Linked DNA regions of Pontibacter liquoris. The protein of the gene in region 1 interacts with the protein of each later gene in a pairwise test. Links are inferred from orthologs where the notes say so. Each region holds a gene or a part of one and is shown on either strand. Other genes may lie near its edges. The genes, in order: dnaB and dnaA.

Region 1 (8,767 bases):
AACGGCACCGATCACATCGAGTTTTATGTGGGAAATGCCAAGCAGGCGGCGCACTTTTACCAGACCGCTTTCGGCTTTAAACTGGTGGCCTATGCCGGCCCTGAAACCGGCGTGCGCGACCGCGCTTCTTATGTCGTGCAGCAGGAAAAAATACGCCTGGTGCTGACAACCGCTATTTACCCGGATTCTGACATTGCACAACATGTGCACCTGCACGGCGATGGGGTAAAAGTACTGGCCCTTTGGGTGGATGACGCCGAAGAAGCGTTCCGTGGTACGGTAGCCCGCGGCGCCAAACCAGCTAGCGAGCCACGGACATTAACCGATGCGCATGGCGAAGTGAAATTGGCTTCTATCCATACTTATGGCGACACCATCCATACGTTTGTGGAGCGCAAAAACTATAACGGCGTGTTTATGCCCGGCTACGAGCCACGTTCGTCCGGGGTGGCCGCAGAACCGGTGGGCCTCAAGTATGTAGACCACTGTGTGGGCAACGTGGAGCTGGGCCGCATGAACGAGTGGGTGAAGTTCTATGAAGATGTAATGGGCTTCAAACTGCTCCTCACATTCGATGATAACGATATCAGCACCGAGTATACCGCCCTGATGTCGAAAGTGGTATCGAACGGCAACGGCTACATCAAATTCCCGATAAATGAACCGGCAGCCGGCAAAAAGAAATCGCAGATAGATGAGTACCTGGAGTTTTACCGCGGCGCCGGCGTACAGCACATTGCGGTTGCCACCGATAATATCCTGCACACGGTAAGTGAGCTGCGCCGCCGGGGCGTGGAGTTCCTGCGCGTGCCCGAAACCTATTACCAGGATCTACTGGAGCGCGTCGGCCACATCGACGAAGACATGCAGGATTTGAGAGACCTGAACCTGCTGGTAGACCGCGACGACGAAGGCTACCTGCTGCAGATCTTCACCAAGCCGGTGGAAGACCGCCCGACCGTTTTCTTTGAGATCATCCAGCGCAAAGGAGCCCGCTCGTTTGGCAAAGGTAATTTCAAAGCCCTGTTCGAGGCCATCGAGCGCGAGCAGGCGCTGCGCGGAAACCTTTAAGCCCGGAACAAAGTATAGGCCGTGTAAAAATGGCTTGGATTGCTTTATTTCGAAGTATAATTTCACACCAGCGCTTCCGGATGTGCGTCAGTACAACAAGCGCTGGTGTGATTTTTTGTAGGATAGGAGGTATCGCTTGTTTTCAACCTGCCCTTTCAATAGCAAGAGGTTTTCTTTAAAATTTAGAGATTTAAATTTCTTGTCATTCTGTTAAGAAACTTGGGAGCAAGGAGGTTAAGCCTTTCCTTTTTGCTCAAAAGATCCTTTCAGGATGATATAAAAAAAAGACGTTGGGGTTGAGACGAAGATCAACCTTGTAGCAGATTTAATATTATAATTACAACACCAACAGTAAGACTATGATCGAAACAACTATACGCCAGAAAATTGACGCGTGGCTTACCGGTAACTACGACCAGGCCACCAAAGATGAAATTAACGGCATGCTGGAGCGCAACGAGAACGAAGCGCTGTCGGATGCTTTTTACCGCGACCTGGAGTTCGGCACCGGGGGCCTGCGTGGCATTATGGGGGCGGGCAGCAACCGCATGAACCGTTATACCTTGGGTATGGCTACCCAAGGTCTTTGCAATTACCTCAAGCACAACTTCCCTAACGAGCCGATCAGCGTGGCCATCGCCCACGACAGCCGCAACAACTCCGACGTGTTTGCCCGCATTGCCGCCGATATCTTCTCGGCCAACGGCATTAAAGTATACCTTTTCGAGGCGCTGCGCCCAACCCCCGAGCTTTCGTTTGCCATCCGCCACCTGGGCTGCAAAAGCGGTGTGGTGGTAACCGCCTCGCACAACCCCAAAGAGTACAACGGCTATAAAGTATACTGGAACGATGGCGCGCAGGTAACCGCACCGCACGACAAGAACATCATTGCCGAAGTAAACAAGATCCACTCGGTGGATGAAGTTAAGTTTGAGCCCAACCCCGCTAACATCCAGATGATTGGCAGGGAACTGGACGAGGCTTATATCCAAGAAGTGCTGCGCCTGTCCATTTCGCAGGAAGCTATTAAACGCCAGCACGACCTGAAGATCGTATTCACGCCGCTGCACGGCACCGGCATCACGCTGGTACCTGAAGTGCTGCAACGTTTTGGCTTTACCAACGTGCACGTGGTAGAAGAGCAGGCGGTGCCCAACGGCAACTTCCCGACCGTGGTGTACCCGAACCCGGAGGAAAAGGAAGCCATGACGCTGGCCCTGAACAAAGCCAAAGAAATTGATGCCGACCTGGTACTGGCCACTGACCCGGATTCGGACCGCGTGGGTATTGCAGTGCGCAACCTGAAAGGCGAGTTTGTGCTGCTGAACGGCAACCAAACCGGCGCGCTGCTTATCAATTACCTGCTACAGGCCTGGCAAAAAGCGGGCAAACTGACTGGCAAAGAGTTCGTGGTGAAAACCATCGTAACCACCGATCTGATCAAAAAGATTGCCGATAGCTATAATGTAACCATGTACGAAACCCTGACCGGCTTTAAGTACATTGCCGAGAAGATCCGCGCCCTGGAAGGCAAGGAAGTATACATTGGCGGCGGCGAAGAAAGCTACGGCTACATGATCGGCGATTTTGTGCGCGACAAAGATGCGATCTCGGCCTGCGCCCTGATTGCGGAGATGGCGGCCGTTGCCAAAGACAATGGCCAGAGCCTGTTCGAGATGATGGTGGAGATGTATACCAAGTATGGCTTCTACAAAGAGGAGCTGGTATCGTTCACTAAAAAAGGACAGCGCGGCGCGGAAGAAATTCAGCAGATGATGGCCGATATGCGCAGCAACCCGCCGCAGACCGTTGCCGGCTCCCGGGTAGTGGAGATCAGCGACTATAAGTTCAGCACGCGCAAACTGGTGCTCAGCAGCCAGGAGAACAAACTGGACCTGGAAAGCTCGAACGTGCTGCAATACCTGACCGAAGATGGTAGCAAGATCTCGGCACGCCCGTCGGGCACGGAGCCCAAGATCAAGTTCTATATCAGCGTAAACGAGCCGCTGGCCTCTGCCGCCGACTATGACGCCACCGAGCAGCAATTAAGCCGCAAGGTAGCGCAGATCCTCACCGACCTGAAGCTGAAATAAGCTCGGCACTTCCATCTAAAGCATAAAAAAGCCTGTTTAACGCTTCGTTAAACAGGCTTTTTTATGCCAGCACCTTCAGCCGTGCTTCCAGCTGCTGCAGCAGCGAGAGAAAGTGTGTGGAGCTCTTTTCCACACTTTTAAGCTGTTCGTGCGCCTCCTCTATTTTGCCTCCTTTATACAAACCGAAGAGCTGGTTCACGGTAATGTCCAGCTCCTGGTGCACTTTCAGGAGGGCGTCCATCTCTGGCTCCTGGCTATAGCGCACCCGCCCGATCGTGCTGAACCAGGTATCTACCGGGCCCGAGTGCGAAAAGAATGCCGCATCGTATACTCCGCCATAAAGCACCGACCGTACTTTAGACTTGTACAGGATGTGTTTTATCCGCAGTTGCTGAATGTCAACCTGAGCTATATTCATGCCTGGCGTGTCTCCCTCCTACTCCTGTCTTGTGTCATGATGGGCGCTCTCCAGCTCCTGTAACTTTTGTTTATACTTTACCTGCCGGGTTACATCGTTGGCAAACACCAGAATGCCTGTTATTTTGTCGTCCTCAAAAATGGGCTGGTAGCTAAACGTCAAATAAATATCCTCCAGCAGCCCGGTGTCCTGCCGGTCGATTTTAACCTGTACTTCTTCGGCTACAAAATCCTTTCCGGTGTTATACACCTCATCCAGCAGCTGTATAAAGCCCTGCTCCACCACTTCGGGCAGCGCCTCGGCAACGGGTTTGCCTACCAGTCGCCGGTTCGGGAAAAGCTGCTGATACTTGGCATTTACAAGCTCAAACCGATGCTGGGGCCCTTCCAAAACACAGAAAATGGCCGGCGCCTGCATAATCAGCCGTTCCAGGGTCTTCCGCTCTTTTTCAGCTTTGGTGTAGGCGCTCTGCACCTGGTCAGACAGGTGCGCCATCTGCTCGTTGGCAGTTAGCAGCTCCTGTACCATCTGGCGGGTATGATGGATGTCGGTGACGCTGCCCACCCACATCAGTATCCGGCCGGCATCGTTCGTCATGGGCAGTACGCGGCACAGGCACCAGCGGTAGTTGCCGTCATTCTCTTTCAGGCGATATTCCACCTGCAATTCCGATTCCTGCTGCAGCGCTTCAGTCCATTTTTGTTCTACAAGGGGCAAGTCCTCGGGGTGCACCAGCTGCTTCCAGTCTGAGCCGAGGAGCTCTTTTACGGGCAAGCCTGTGAACCTGGTCCAGCGCTGGTTAAAGTACGTATAGTTACCCTTCGGATCTGTGGTAAAGATCAGCTGGGGCAAGGTTTCAGCCATAAACCGGAATTTCTCCTCGCTTTGCGTCAAGGCTAGCTTGGCCACTTCCCGCTCGGTTACATCGGAGGTGCGCTGGATGATGTAGCTCACATTTCCATCTTCATCCAGCACAGGAGTATGGGCCGCTTCCCAGTAGCGGGTGTCGTAGCCGCCGCCTTCTTCGGCCGGTTTCGGCAGGTCGTACCGAATCACTTCCAGATATTCGGTCTGCTTTGTGCGGCAGGTTTTGTCGAGCACCTGCCGCACCGGGTTGTCTTCGTAAGAGCGGTCTTTGTCCGGAAAAGCCTCCAACAAAAAATGTCGCCCCACGATCTGCTCCCGTGTGCGCATGGTCACGGCCAGGTACCGGTCACTGGCATCCAGAATTTTATACCCAGGCGATAGCACGACGATCGCTTCAGGGATATTGCGGAATAGTTTGTTATAGTCCATGTATGAGATAGCACAACTTCTTTTGAATTCAAGAACACGCTTAAAGGTACGCAAAGCGGGTTTCTGTTACAACCAGGGCTTCCGATGCAGGCACCTGCCTCCGGCGCTTTGCGCCCAATTAGGTGTGTTTAACGAACGACTGCAAAATACATTGCACGTACTAACTTAAGGTAATTATGTAACGTTTATTTTATCCTATTTATGGAAGATCACTATCAGCACATTGCGCACATCATCCGCAACCGCAGAACCACCAAGCCAGCCGCCATGAACGGGCAGCGTGTCCCCGATGAGCAGGTATGGCAGCTACTGGCCTTGGCCGATTGGGCTCCGACGCACGGACACACCGAACCGTGGCGGTTTATCGTTTATGCCGGCCCGAAAGTGAAGGTTTTCTGCGAGGCCCACGCCGATCTTTACCTGCAGGAAACCCTGCCTGATCAGTATCATGAAAGTAAGTATGAGAAGCTGCTGCACATGGGCGATCAGGCCTCGCATGTGCTGGTAGCCTACATGCAACGCGGCAACCTGCCTAAGATCCCGGCCCTGGAGGAGATTGCCGCTACCTCCTGTGCCATCCAGAATTTGCTGCTGGGCGCCACCGCCCTGGGTATCGCCTCCTACTGGGGCTCTGGCGGTATGGCCTATCATCCGGCCATGAAAACCATGTTACAGCTCCGCGAAGAGGATGTGGTGCTGGGCATTTTATACCTTGGCTACTCCGACAAACCACAGTCCGATGGCAAACGCCAGATCCCACTGGACGAGAAAGTGGTGTGGCAAGAGTAACAGCCTGGATGTAATAAGTGCTGCAATGCAGGGTCCAACCACTCTACCCTTCCTTTACTAAGGAGGGGAGCAAGTAGTTATTATGCTTAAAGCATAAGCGGGGTATTAATAGCTTCATCTGCTTTCTACAAAAATCCTTTCAGGATGACTCAAAGAAAGAGGTATGGAGAGTAAGATTATACTTGAACCGAAGTATAAGCAGCTTAGTTTAGGAGGAAGAAGAACATCCCCTACCCCCCTTCAAAGGGGGACTTTGGGCAGATGGGTAGCAACAGAATACATGCGTAGGAAAGGCTTAACCTCCCATCCACCAGGATCCTTTCAGGATGACAACATAGGGAGGGAAGGAGGGAAAGTTCATACTTATACTTCAGCTATACTTTTATAGCAGCTGCCATCGCGCGGACAGGTCGCGACCTGTCCCTACCTAAATGCAATACAGATAAAGTTGAAGCTTATATTTATGCTCAAGTATAAACAGCCGCTATCGAAAGCTTCCCAGTCCTTGGGTTGAACGCCTTGGTGTGTTGCAGTGCTCGTAGGGCAGCCCGCAGCGCCAGCGAGGAGCAGCTTCACGCCACAGCGCGATGCCAAAGGACGAGCCCTTGCGGGCTTGGAGCGCTCCAAAGCTAAAGATGAAACAAGACTAGTATAAAACTGAGGAATACAGCTAGCTAACAAGTATAGCCGGAAGTATAAACCACCACATCAGACTCAAGCTTGCAAGTATAGCCAAAGTATAAAGATGCGGAGGTACAGCCACTAATAAGTATAGCAGCAAGTATAAAACAACAGCAAAACCCATTTCAAAAGAAAAGCCGCTGGCACAAACGGCGCAGCGGCTTCTCATCCCTTTGGCTTGGGATCAGTATAATAAGCTAAGTAACTTTCTCTTAGAACGGCGGTTCTTCATCAAAATTGGATGACGGGAACCCGCCTCCGCTTTTCCCGCCGTCGTTCATGCGGCTGCCCAGCCGGATAGAGCCCGGCGTTTCGGCATCGAACGTGCTGTTAGGCAAGGCATTAAAGCTGCCCATCGCATCGCCGCCGAAGTCGTGGTCGAGGTTGGTAAATTTGGTATACTTGCCAATAAATTTCAACTGCACGTTTTCAAGCGAACCGTTCCGGTGCTTGGCAATGATCACCTCTCCTACGCCCGCGGTCGGGTTACCCATCTCGTCTTCGGTGATGCCGTAATACTCCGGACGATAGAGGAAACACACCATATCGGCGTCCTGCTCAATAGAACCTGATTCACGAAGGTCAGATAGCTGCGGGCGCTTGTCGCCCCCACGCGTTTCTACGGCGCGGCTTAGCTGCGAGAGTGCAATAACCGGCACATTCAATTCTTTGGCCAGCATTTTCATAGCCCGCGAGATCGAGGCGATTTCCTGCTCGCGGTTACCGCCTCCTTTGCCGTCGGCGTTGCCGCTCATCAACTGCAGGTAGTCGATAATGATCATCTGGATGTCGTACTGCGCTTTTAGGCGACGGCACTTGGTACGCAGCTCGCGGATAGAAAGGCCCGGGGTGTCATCGATAAAAATAGGCGCTTCGGTTAGTTTGGCGATCTTATGGTTGAGCTGTGCCCACTCATAATCTTCCAGGCTGCCCTTTTTGATCTTTTCCGAGTCCAGCTCTGCTTCGGACGAAATAAGACGGTTTACCAACTGCAGCGACGACATCTCGAGCGAGAAAATCGCCACGCCTTTGCCAAAATCCACGGCAGCATTGCGCATACATGAGAGCACGAATGCCGTTTTACCCATGGCGGGGCGGGCGGCAAGTATAACCAAATCCGATTTCTGCCAGCCTGACGTAACGCGGTCCAGCGCTACCAGCCCGCTCGGAACCCCCGTTAAACCATCCGACTGCTTGCGCTTTTCTTCCAGTTCTTTAATGGCCTGGTGCATGAGCGAGCGCATGTCGTCGAAGTTCTTGCGGATGTTGGATTCCGATACTTCGTAGAGTTTGGCCTCGGTCTTATCCAGCAGGTCAAAAACGTCGGTAGTATCTTCAAAGGCGCTCGAAAGTACTTCCGAGGAAATAGAGATCAGGTCGCGTTTGATAGAGTTTTCGGTGATGATACGAGCGTGGTACTCGATGTTGGCGGCTGAGTTTACGCGGGTGGTCAGCTGCGTAACGTAATATGCGCCGCCAGCCAGCTCCAGCTCACCCTGCTCGCGCAGCTCGTGCGTCACGGTCAGGATATCGATGGGCTCGGATTTATCGAACAGCGCCAGTATGGCTTTAAAAATACGCTGGTGCGCCTCCTTGTAAAAGCTCTGCGGGCGCAGAATATCAATTACGTTTGTTAAGGCATCTTTCTCCAGCATCAGCGCGCCCAGAACGGCTTCTTCCAGGTCAAGGGCCTGTGGGGGCTTCTTGCCTAACTCCGAAACCAGGGGCGCTTTTTTCTGCCATCCGTTCCGGTTGCCCGTGGGCCGCACATTCATTTTCATCTCCTCCATAAGCACAAAGATATATCCTTATAGATGCCGCGCCTTAAAAATGTTCGTAAAACTTGCGCACCCTCCTGTTAACATTATCCTGCAGGCTTTAAACAGGCTATCCACAGCTGCCAGCAACATATCCACAAAGTATCCACATATTAAGGTTTGCCTATTTTAATTCTCAAAAGGTCTTCTAACTTTGTCTGATTGAGAACATTTTGCCTGGTTTATGGAGAAGAAGGAATTTAAGCGTATCCACCTGATTGCCATTGGTGGAAGCATTATGCACAACCTGGCGCTGGCCCTGCACGACAAAGGACTGCAGGTAACCGGCTCGGACGATGAGATATTTGAACCTGCCAAAAGCAGGCTGGCCACCGCCGGCATCCTGCCCGCGCAGGAAGGCTGGTTCCCGGAAAAACTGGATGCCACACTGGATGCCGTTATACTTGGGATGCACGCCCGCCCGGATAACCCCGAGCTGCAGCGCGCCCAGGAACTTGGCCTGCCCATCTACTCTTTCCCGGAATTTATATACGAGCAGAGCCGCGACAAGCAGCGCATTGTAATTGGAGGCAGCCACGGCAAAACGTCCATCACTTCCATCATCATGCACGTGCTCCGGCACCTGGGCCGCAAGTTCGATT
Region 2 (8,780 bases), on another replicon or contig:
TTACGTGCTTCAGCTCCTCGGCTGTACGCCCTCTGAACGGACCGCCCGAGGCTGTTAGTATGATCTTCTCGATCGGATTATGAAACTCGCCGGCCAGGCACTGGAAAATAGCGCTGTGCTCCGAATCTACCGGGTAGATGTTAACGGCATGCTGCCGCGCCAGTTCCGTAATCAGTTGCCCGGCCACGACCAGCGTCTCTTTGTTGGCCAGCGCAATTTGCTTGCCAGCTTTTATGGCCCGGATAGTAGGCAATAGCCCCGCATACCCGACCATGGCGGTAAGCACCATGTCTACAGTACTCATTTCCACGACCGAGCCAAGCGCGTTGGCGCCGGCGTATACTTTAATATCCTCGTGCTGCAGCGCTTGCCGCACGTACTCGTAGTGCTCGTCGCGGGCAATTACCACCGCGTTGGGCTTAAATTCCAGTGCCTGCGCAATCAGCAGGTCTGCATTGCTGTTGGCGGTGATCACCTCCAGCTCAAAGCTTTCGGGGTTCGCCCTGATCACTTCCAGCGCCTGCGTGCCGATGGAGCCTGTAGAGCCAAGTATGGCGATTCTCTTCATTAATTACGAATTACGAATTACGAATTACGAATTGGTGTTCTTTTCCAGTTTCGCTTTGCTCGTAATGATGATGCTATTCAAAATTTTTATTAACTCTTCACAGTCTGCGTGTATACTCTCAAACTGTTCCTGCTTTAGGTATCCGGTATCGTGCAATAATCGGCCTTTTACTGGCGCAAGCGTCTACTTGTGCCTTTACACGTTAACTGCTGCACTCCTAAACCGAAGGCAAGCTATACTTACTGGCTGCTGTTCATCTACAGCCTAACAGCCCTATAGTTGCACCTTTGGCTCAGGAGCGTAAGCCTATACTACTTGCAACCAAGATCCTTTCAGGATGACAAAAAGTAGTACGTAATTGCCTGGCTTTCTACCTTATCCAAACAGGAACTTGGTCGGTTACTCCTATTGCTGCAAAACTTCTTTTCTATACTTTAAACACTTACCCTTGCTTGCTCACCTCCAGCAAGCCTTCTGCCAGCTTGCGGTCATTGCTCAGGCGCGGCACTTTGTTCTGGCCGCCCAGCTTGCCCTGCGACTTCATGTAGTTGCGGAACGTGCCCACCGGGAGCTTCTTTATCTTCAGCGGCTGCAGGATCTTGCCTTTGATCAGGTCATCGTAGTAGGAGTTGAGCTTTCGCAGCTGTTCATCCAGTTCCTTTTCAAAATTGACCAGGTCCAGCGGCGGATGCGCAAATTCCACCAGCCACTCGTGGTACGATTGCCCTTTGTCCTGGCTCACGTACGGGGCCACGGTAAACTCGAGCAGCTCCACTTTGCCATGCCGGGCCATGGTGCGCTGCATGGCTTTTTCCACTTCCTCGGCAATCACGTGCTCACCAAAGGCCGAGATAAAGTGCTTGATGCGCCCGCTCACGATCAGTTTGTAAGGCTTCACGGAGGTAAACTTCACCGTATCGCCGATGGAATAGCTCCACAGGCCGGCGTTGCTGCTGATCACAAGGGCATAATTTACGCCCGGCTCCACCTGGCCAATGGTCAGGCGGGTGGGCTGGGCGTTAAAATATTCCTCTACCGGTATAAACTCGTAGAAGATGCCTGCATCCAGCAGCAGCAGCAAGCCCGGGTCCTGCTGCTTGTTCTGGTAAGCAAAAAAGCCCTCCGAGGCCGGGAATAGCTCAATCGAATCCACCTCCCTGCCAATCGACTCGATCATCTTTTTACGGTAGGGCTCAAAATTCACGCCACCATATACAAACAAAGAGAAGTGCGGAAAAATATCCTTAATGGGTTTGCCCGTTTGCCGGATCAGCTTGTCGAAATACATCTGCACCCAGGGCGGAATGCCCGAGATGAGCGTCATGTCCTGATCAATGGTTTCCTCGATGATCTGGTCGAGCTTCGTTTCCCAGTCCTCAATGCAATTGGTTTCGTAGCTGGGCAACTGGTTGGTGCGCAGGTAGCCGGGCACGTGGTGGTTGGCAATACCCGATAGCCGGCCCGTTTTAATGCCGCCTACTTCCTCCAGCTCCGGGCTACCCGACAGAAAGATCAATTTCCCGTCCAGGAAAGCGGAGCGGCCGGTTTCGTGCACGTAAGCCAGCAGGGCATCGCGGGCGCCGTTGATATGGTTGGGAATAGAGTCTTTGGTGATGGGAATATACTTGGTGCCCGAAGTAGTGCCCGAGGTCTTGGCCAGGTATAAGGGTTTGCCCGGCCAGAGCACATCTTTCTGCCCTTCTTTTACCAGGTTAAAGTAGTTGGCAAGGCCTTCATAGTCACGCACTGGCACGGCCTGTACATAATCAGCATGCGTGCGGATGGCGCTGAAGCCGTGGTCGCGGCCAAACAAAGTATGTTGCGCCTTCTGCAGGATACTTTCAAAAATGGCGTTCTGTGCCGCTACCGGGTTTTCGATCCAACGCTGATGTTTCTTGTGCACATAGGCCGCAAATGGCTTACTCAACAATGCTTTTACACCCATATATTCCGATTAGTGAACAGGTAAATATACCCAGATAAACCATTATTGCCATAGTATTGGCCATTTTCAGGGCCAATGTCCGGAACTTTGTTCTGCTGCTGCCAAACTTTAGCAACCATATCGGATTAAATAAGTTTGATAGAAATAAAACAAAACCAAGAGCTATGAAAAAACACACTGCAAGTGCCAAATGGGAGAAAGGACTAAAAGACGGAACAGGCTCCGTTAAAACCGGCAATGGTGCCGTAGAGTCAAAATACACGTATGCCAGCCGCTTTGGCGACAGCACCAGCGGCACCTCGCCCGAGGAGCTGATCGGGGCTGCGCATGCCGGTTGCTATTCGATGTTCCTGAGCGCGCTCATGGGCAACGAGAACATCACCCCGGAGTTTATTGAAACTACCGCCAGTGTATGGCTGGGCGAGAAAGACGGCGCGCCACTGATCCAGAAGATCGAGCTACGAACAGAAGCCAAAGCAGAGGGCCTGGATGAGGAAACCTTTCAGCAACTGGCTCAGAAAGCAAAAGAAGGCTGCCCGGTGTCTAAAGCGCTGGGGGCCGTGCCCGAGATAACGCTGCAGGCGACGCTAAAAAAGTAAAAAATTACTATATTGCGCCAAAGCCATGCTAATGGCAGCATTTGTTTCACGTAAATTTTACCGAATGGCAGCGACCGGCCGTAATGCACGAACGACCTTGGTGGTGCAACTATCTCCTACCCGTAATGCAATGTTATCCTTTACCGTTCTGATGGTCCTTGCATTGGGCTGGTTGGGATGGGCAGGTTACCTGCTTTTTTTTGACAGCACAGCCGCTCATCAGGGATACCTGTATTATATCTTTTTCGGGTTAGCCCTGGTCTTTCTGCTCTATGTCATGTTGCAGAACACGTCGGTGTTTGGGGTGCAGTCTTATTTTGAGATCACGCCGCAATACATTGTACAGAAGTATGGCGCTTTCCGCACCAAGCACATCATCCCGATTCATAGCATCGAGCAGGTGCTTATCTCGCCGCTGGCGCTGCAGGTAACCAAGAGCGATGCCACCAAGCTGTACCTGGACCTGAAGCAGGTACGCAAGAAGCGGGACCTGGAGAAGATAAAGACCAAAGTACGCGACATGGCCGACGAGTATGGCTATACGGTAACCGAATCGGCTAGCTTTGGCACCTGACAAGCGGCTGCAAGTATAAACACGATCAAATAAAAAGAGCAGCGGCTATACTTTGCAAAGTATAGCCGCTGCTCTTTTTAGCGTCGGTGAGATGCTTAAACCGGAACCAGCTTCGGGCGTTTTCTAAGTGCCGTTATACTTACCTGGCGGCAGCAAAGGCTACTGCAGCCGGCTTCACTGCCGCGCCCACAGGCAGCAGTGTTCTGCCGTAAACTTCGTTCAGCAGGGTTGCAGTGGCCGCATAAATGGCAGAAGCACCACAGATAATACCTTCGTAGCCGGTAAAGGTTTTAATGGCCGCATTGCCTGTCGCGTCGCCCAGGGCCAGCAAAAAGAACAGCACAGTGAGGGTGGCAAATACTACCTGCAGGGCTCGGCTAATTTGGAGGGTACCTAAAAACAGCAGCGCGGTAAAGATGCCCCACATCACCAGGTAGGCCACCATACCTGTTTCGGAAGCGGCCTCGCCCCAGCCCAGCTTCGGCATCACGAGCAGGCCCACCAGCGTGAGCCAGAAAAAGCCATACGAAACAAAGGCTGTCAGGCCAAAGGTGTTGTTCTTTTTGGCTTCCATTATACCGGCCACTACCTGGGCCAGTCCGCCATAAAACAGCCCCATGGCCAGGATCATGGCATTCATTTCAAAGATCCCGGCATTGTGGAGGTTCAGCAATACGGTGGTCATACCAAAGGCAAAAAGCCCGAGCGGTGCCGGGTTTGCAGTGGTGTCTTTCAGGGCAATCACATCTGTTTGGTTCATATAGAGCTTTGTATGTTTGAGAAAATACTTGAAAGCGGGACCGGGTAACAAAAACAGATGTAGCGGAAAGAAAGGCTGCTTTCACAACTATATATGCTCGTACTATATACACATTTAAAATGAGTTTTACAATAGTATGGCAAGCACAAACAGGTAGTTATTTACCTGTAACAGAAAAGATTAGGGCTGGCGCTAGCTGCGGCAGGAAGCCGGCAGCGCAGTGTGTGCACTTTGGAAATGATCCGCGCCAAGTATAAGCAGCGGAAAAACGGAAGAAGTATAAGGAAAAGGAAAGCAACAGGATTGCTGTAGCCCTGGCCGCTTGTTACAGAAATTTATTTTTATCAGCCTGCCTTGGATTTAAACTTCTTCTGAAGCTCCTGTATGCTGGCTTTGAATTTCTTGTCGGTGTCGATCAGGTCCGAAACAGTTTGCACCGAGTGAATAACGGTACTGTGGTCGCGGCCGCCGAAGTGGTACCCGATGGATTTAAGCGAATGGCTGGTAAACTCTTTGGCAAAGTACATGGCTACCTGCCGTGCCGTCACGATCTCTTTCTTGCGGGTTTTGGCTTTGAGCGAATCCAGGCTCACCTGGAAGTACTCGGCCACCGTTTTCTGGATGAAGTCGAGGTTTACCTCTGTCTCCACATCCTCGATGATATGCTTTAGGGCCTGCTTGGCAAGCTCCAGGTCAATTTCCTTGCGGTTGAGCGACGATTGCGCGATAAGCGAGATCAGCACGCCTTCGAGTTCCCGCACGTTCGTGTCAACGCTGTAGGCCAGGTATTCCACCACGTTGTCCGGAATATCGATGCCGTCGCTCTGCATCTTTTTCTGGATGATAGCCATCCGGGTTTCAAAGTCCGGGCTCTGCAAATCGGCCGTCAGGCCCCACTTAAAGCGCGACAACAGGCGCTCTTCCAGGCCTTTGAGGTCACGCGGCGGGCAATCGGAGGTCATCACGATCTGCTTGCCCGACTGGTGCAGGTGGTTGAAGATGTGAAAGAACATCTCCTGCGTTTTATCCTTGCCGCTCAAGAACTGCACGTCGTCGATGATGAGGATATCCACCAACAGGTAAAAGTTAGCAAAGTCCTGCACGTTGTTGGTGCGCACCGATTCGATGAACTGGTTCACGAACTTTTCGGACGACACATACAGCACAAACTTGTTGGGGTCGCTGTTTTTGATGTGGTTGCCAATCGCCTGCACCAGGTGCGTTTTGCCCAGCCCCACACCGCCATACACCATCAGCGGGTTAAAAGAAGTAGTGCCGGGTTTGTTGGCCACGGCAAAACCCGCCGAGCGCGCCAGGCGGTTACAGTCCCCCTCAATGTAGTTCTCGAAATTATAAGAAGAATTGAGCTGCGAGTTAAGGAAGTTGCGGTCAATGGTTTTGGACTCGAACGGGCTCTTGATAAAATTCTGTTCCGGCCTGTAAGAGTTCACCACGGCCTGTGGTATTTTTTTGGTCGGTATGTTGACCGTCTGCGGCTTGTTAGACTCGTTTCCACGGTCCACAATAATAGAGTATTCCAGCCTTCCCTCGCTGCCGAGTTCCTGGTAGATGACTTTTTTCAGAAGCTGCACATAGTGCTCCTCCAGCCATTCGTAAAAGAACTGGCTGGGCACTTGTATGGTCAGTACGCTGTCGCGCAGGGATATGGGCTTAATCGGCTCGAACCAAGTTTTAAAGCTTTGTTCGCCAATATTTTCCTTTATCACCTGCAGGCAGTTACTCCATACAGTAGAACAGTCTTTGATCATCCAATTTTCCAAAACACACAAGATCCGTTTGGTGAAACAAACCACTCCTTAACGGCAGGGGGGTTGCAAAAATGCTTAAATAATTTAAAACAAAAAATTATTTATTCACGAAGTTAATACAGGGTTATCCACAGGCAAAACGGCGGTCCGGAAAGCAGTCCGCTGCTTTGTCTTTTTATTGAATGTGAAGTCGATACGCCCCAGAAAAATACCCGACCAGCCCACCTGGTTAACGAGCGTTTGGCCGCCTGTATTTTGCACTATGGTGGGCACGTCGAGGAACGTATGCGTGTGCCCTCCGATGATCAGGTCGATGCCTTCTACCTGCCCGGCAAGCTTCAGGTCGTCTATCTTTTCGTCCTTATAACTATAGCCCAGGTGCGAGAGGCAGATCACCAAATGGCACTTCTGCTGTCCGCGCAGTTCCTGCACCATTTCGCGCGCCACCGCCACCGGGTCCAGGTACTCGGTCTGGCCATAGTTGTTTTTGCTTACCAGCCCCGCCAGCTCAATGCCCAGCCCGAACACGCCTATGCGCAGCCCCTGTTTTTCAAACACCTTATAGGGCTGAAACCGGTTTTTGAGGATGGTGTTGTTAAAGTTATAGTTGGCGACCAAAAACGGGAACTCTGCTTTGGGCAACTGGTTGTGCAAGCCCTCCAAGCCGTTGTCGAAGTCGTGGTTGCCGAGCGTGGCTGCGTCATACTTCATCTGGCTCATCAGCTGGTACTCCAGCTCGCCTTTAAAGAAGTTAAAATACGGCGTGCCCTGCCAGATGTCGCCGGCATCCAGCAGCAGCACATTGGGCTCCTCGCGGCGCACCTTCTCTATTAAGGAGGCGCGGCGGGCCATGCCGCCCATGCCGCCATACTTCCGCCCATCAGCGGGCATGGGGTCTATGCGCGAATGCTGGTCGTTGGTGTGCAGGATGGTCAGCGTAAGCTGCTGGGCTGCTTCGGCCGAAAAAGGCATTCCCAGCAAGCTGATACCCGCTGCCCCCACGGCCGATGCTTTAATGAAATCTCTTCTTTTCATGGTGTGCTTATACTTAGGGCAAAACCGTAACACGCGTGGCCACATCGGCCGTAACTGGTTTCCCGGCCGCCGTCATCTGCCTGATCTGCTGCAAGATGGCATCGCGCAGCAGCAAACCTACTTTCTCGGTGTTTGTGGCCGCTTTGAGCATAGCCAGATCGTCTCCGCCACCTGCCAGGTAATCGGACGTCACCAATGTATAGGTCCGGGCGGGGTCAAAGGGCTTGCCGCCAATTTTAATGTCCGTGGCCTTTCCACCCTTCACTGTGTAGGTGGCATTGCCGATGGGCGCATTCTTATTGGCTGCTGCATAATCAAACAGCGCTTTTACAGTATTGCCCTCCAGCGTGAGCACCACGAGCTCATTTTCAAAGGGCATCAGCTCAAACACATGGCCCGTGGTAATGTTGCCCTGCGGCAGCGGCTGCCGCAAGCCGCCATTGGTAGTCAGCGACAGGTCGATTGGCTTGCCGTAGAGCGGCTGGCTTTGGGCAAGCTGCAGGTCTACCACAAAGTTGCCCAGCGGCGACTGGTAATCGCCTTTACCCAGCGCCACGGGCGCAAAACCTACTACCTCGCTCATTTTATCAGTTACCTGCCGGCGGAAGGGCGCAATGAATGCTTCCGTCTGCCGGTCGGCCGTAATCGTACTGTCTACCGGCACATCGGTGGTGGTGAGGCTGGGCGAGGCCTGCCAGGTGCGTGGCTGGCAAGCCCCTAATGAGAGCACCAGCAAGGCAATTGGCAGGCGCTTAAGCCGAAATATTGTCATAGGAGAAAAGTCCTTCAGGTGATTTGTCCACAAAGGTACTGCGTTCTCAAAAGCGGCACAAATAGCGTTTATGAGATAGATCCGATGACTCTCGGGTTTGCTAGAAGCAAACAGCGCTATACTTGTGCAGCCCGGAGATACAACTACTTTTTCCCTTTACCTTCCATGTAGTTCAGTGTCAGGCCGGTCAGCGTTTTCACACCCAGCTTCATACCACTTTCATCGATGTAAAAATCGGGCGTATGGTGCGCCGCAGCTATTTTAGGGTCTTTGCCATTGGGCATGCCGCCCACGAAAACGAAGAGCCCCGGGATCTTCTCCTGGTAAAAAGCAAAGTCCTCGGCACCCGTTACGGCTTTGGTCAGGATCACGTTATCCCGTCCGGCTACCGCCTGTAACGTAGGCAGCATCTTGTCTGTCAGGGCCGGGTCGTTATAAGTCACGGGCGTTTGCGGGATGATCTCGACCTGGGCAGTAGCGCCGGCACTTTCCGCTATCTTGGTGGCGGTGAGTTTGATCTTGTCGTGGATCTGCTGCTGCATGTCTTTGTTCAGCGCCCGCACCGTGCCTTCCAGCAGCACCTCTTCCGGAATAATGTTGTTACGCACCCCGCCATGGATCATCCCAACCGTGATCACGGCCGCATCTTCGGGCAGCTCTACCTGGCGGCTAATAATGGTCTGTAGTCCCAGCACGATTTGCGAGGCTGTTACGACCGGGTCGATCCCGCCCCAGGGGTAGGCGCCGTGCACCTGCTT

What was found.
Region 2: the proteins of dnaB (region 1) and dnaA interact in binary tests that used the Escherichia coli proteins (3 or more experiments, as listed by UniProt). The link is inferred for Pontibacter liquoris from one-to-one orthologs.

What each region holds. Positions count from the first base shown.
Region 1 is NZ_JALEBG010000001.1:958,081-966,847, reverse strand. Bases 5,850-8,767 are described here. They hold dnaB (replicative DNA helicase), read right to left. Parts: upstream 8,139-8,767; coding sequence 6,561-8,138; downstream 5,850-6,560. Other genes in these bases: LWL52_RS03885 (UDP-N-acetylmuramate--L-alanine ligase), read left to right, coding at 8,350-8,767. Outside these bases: hppD (4-hydroxyphenylpyruvate dioxygenase), read left to right, coding at 1-1,071; LWL52_RS03910 (phospho-sugar mutase), read left to right, coding at 1,431-3,164; LWL52_RS03905 (histidine kinase), read right to left, coding at 3,226-3,582; LWL52_RS03900 (PAS domain-containing protein), read right to left, coding at 3,601-4,878; LWL52_RS03895 (nitroreductase family protein), read left to right, coding at 5,080-5,667. UniProt on the Escherichia coli protein: The main replicative DNA helicase, it participates in initiation and elongation during chromosome replication. Travels ahead of the DNA replisome, separating dsDNA into templates for DNA synthesis.
Region 2 is NZ_JALEBG010000003.1:268,601-277,380, forward strand. The notes cover bases 4,004-6,934. They hold dnaA (chromosomal replication initiator protein DnaA), read right to left. Parts: upstream 6,216-6,934; coding sequence 4,791-6,215; downstream 4,004-4,790. Other genes in these bases: LWL52_RS18165 (acetate uptake transporter), read right to left, coding at 4,004-4,446; LWL52_RS18175 (bifunctional metallophosphatase/5'-nucleotidase), read right to left, coding at 6,321-6,934. In the rest of the region: LWL52_RS18140 (1-deoxy-D-xylulose-5-phosphate reductoisomerase), read right to left, coding at 1-568; LWL52_RS18145 (four helix bundle protein), read right to left, coding at 593-724; LWL52_RS18150 (GH3 auxin-responsive promoter family protein), read right to left, coding at 1,011-2,513; LWL52_RS18155 (OsmC family peroxiredoxin), read left to right, coding at 2,678-3,112; LWL52_RS18160 (hypothetical protein), read left to right, coding at 3,177-3,686; more of LWL52_RS18165, read right to left, coding at 3,826-4,003; more of LWL52_RS18175, read right to left, coding at 6,935-7,250; LWL52_RS18180 (5'-nucleotidase C-terminal domain-containing protein), read right to left, coding at 7,264-8,022; LWL52_RS18185 (amidohydrolase), read right to left, coding at 8,166-8,780. UniProt on the Escherichia coli protein: Plays an essential in the initiation and regulation of chromosomal replication. Binds in an ATP-dependent fashion to the origin of replication (oriC) to initiate formation of the DNA replication initiation complex once per cell cycle.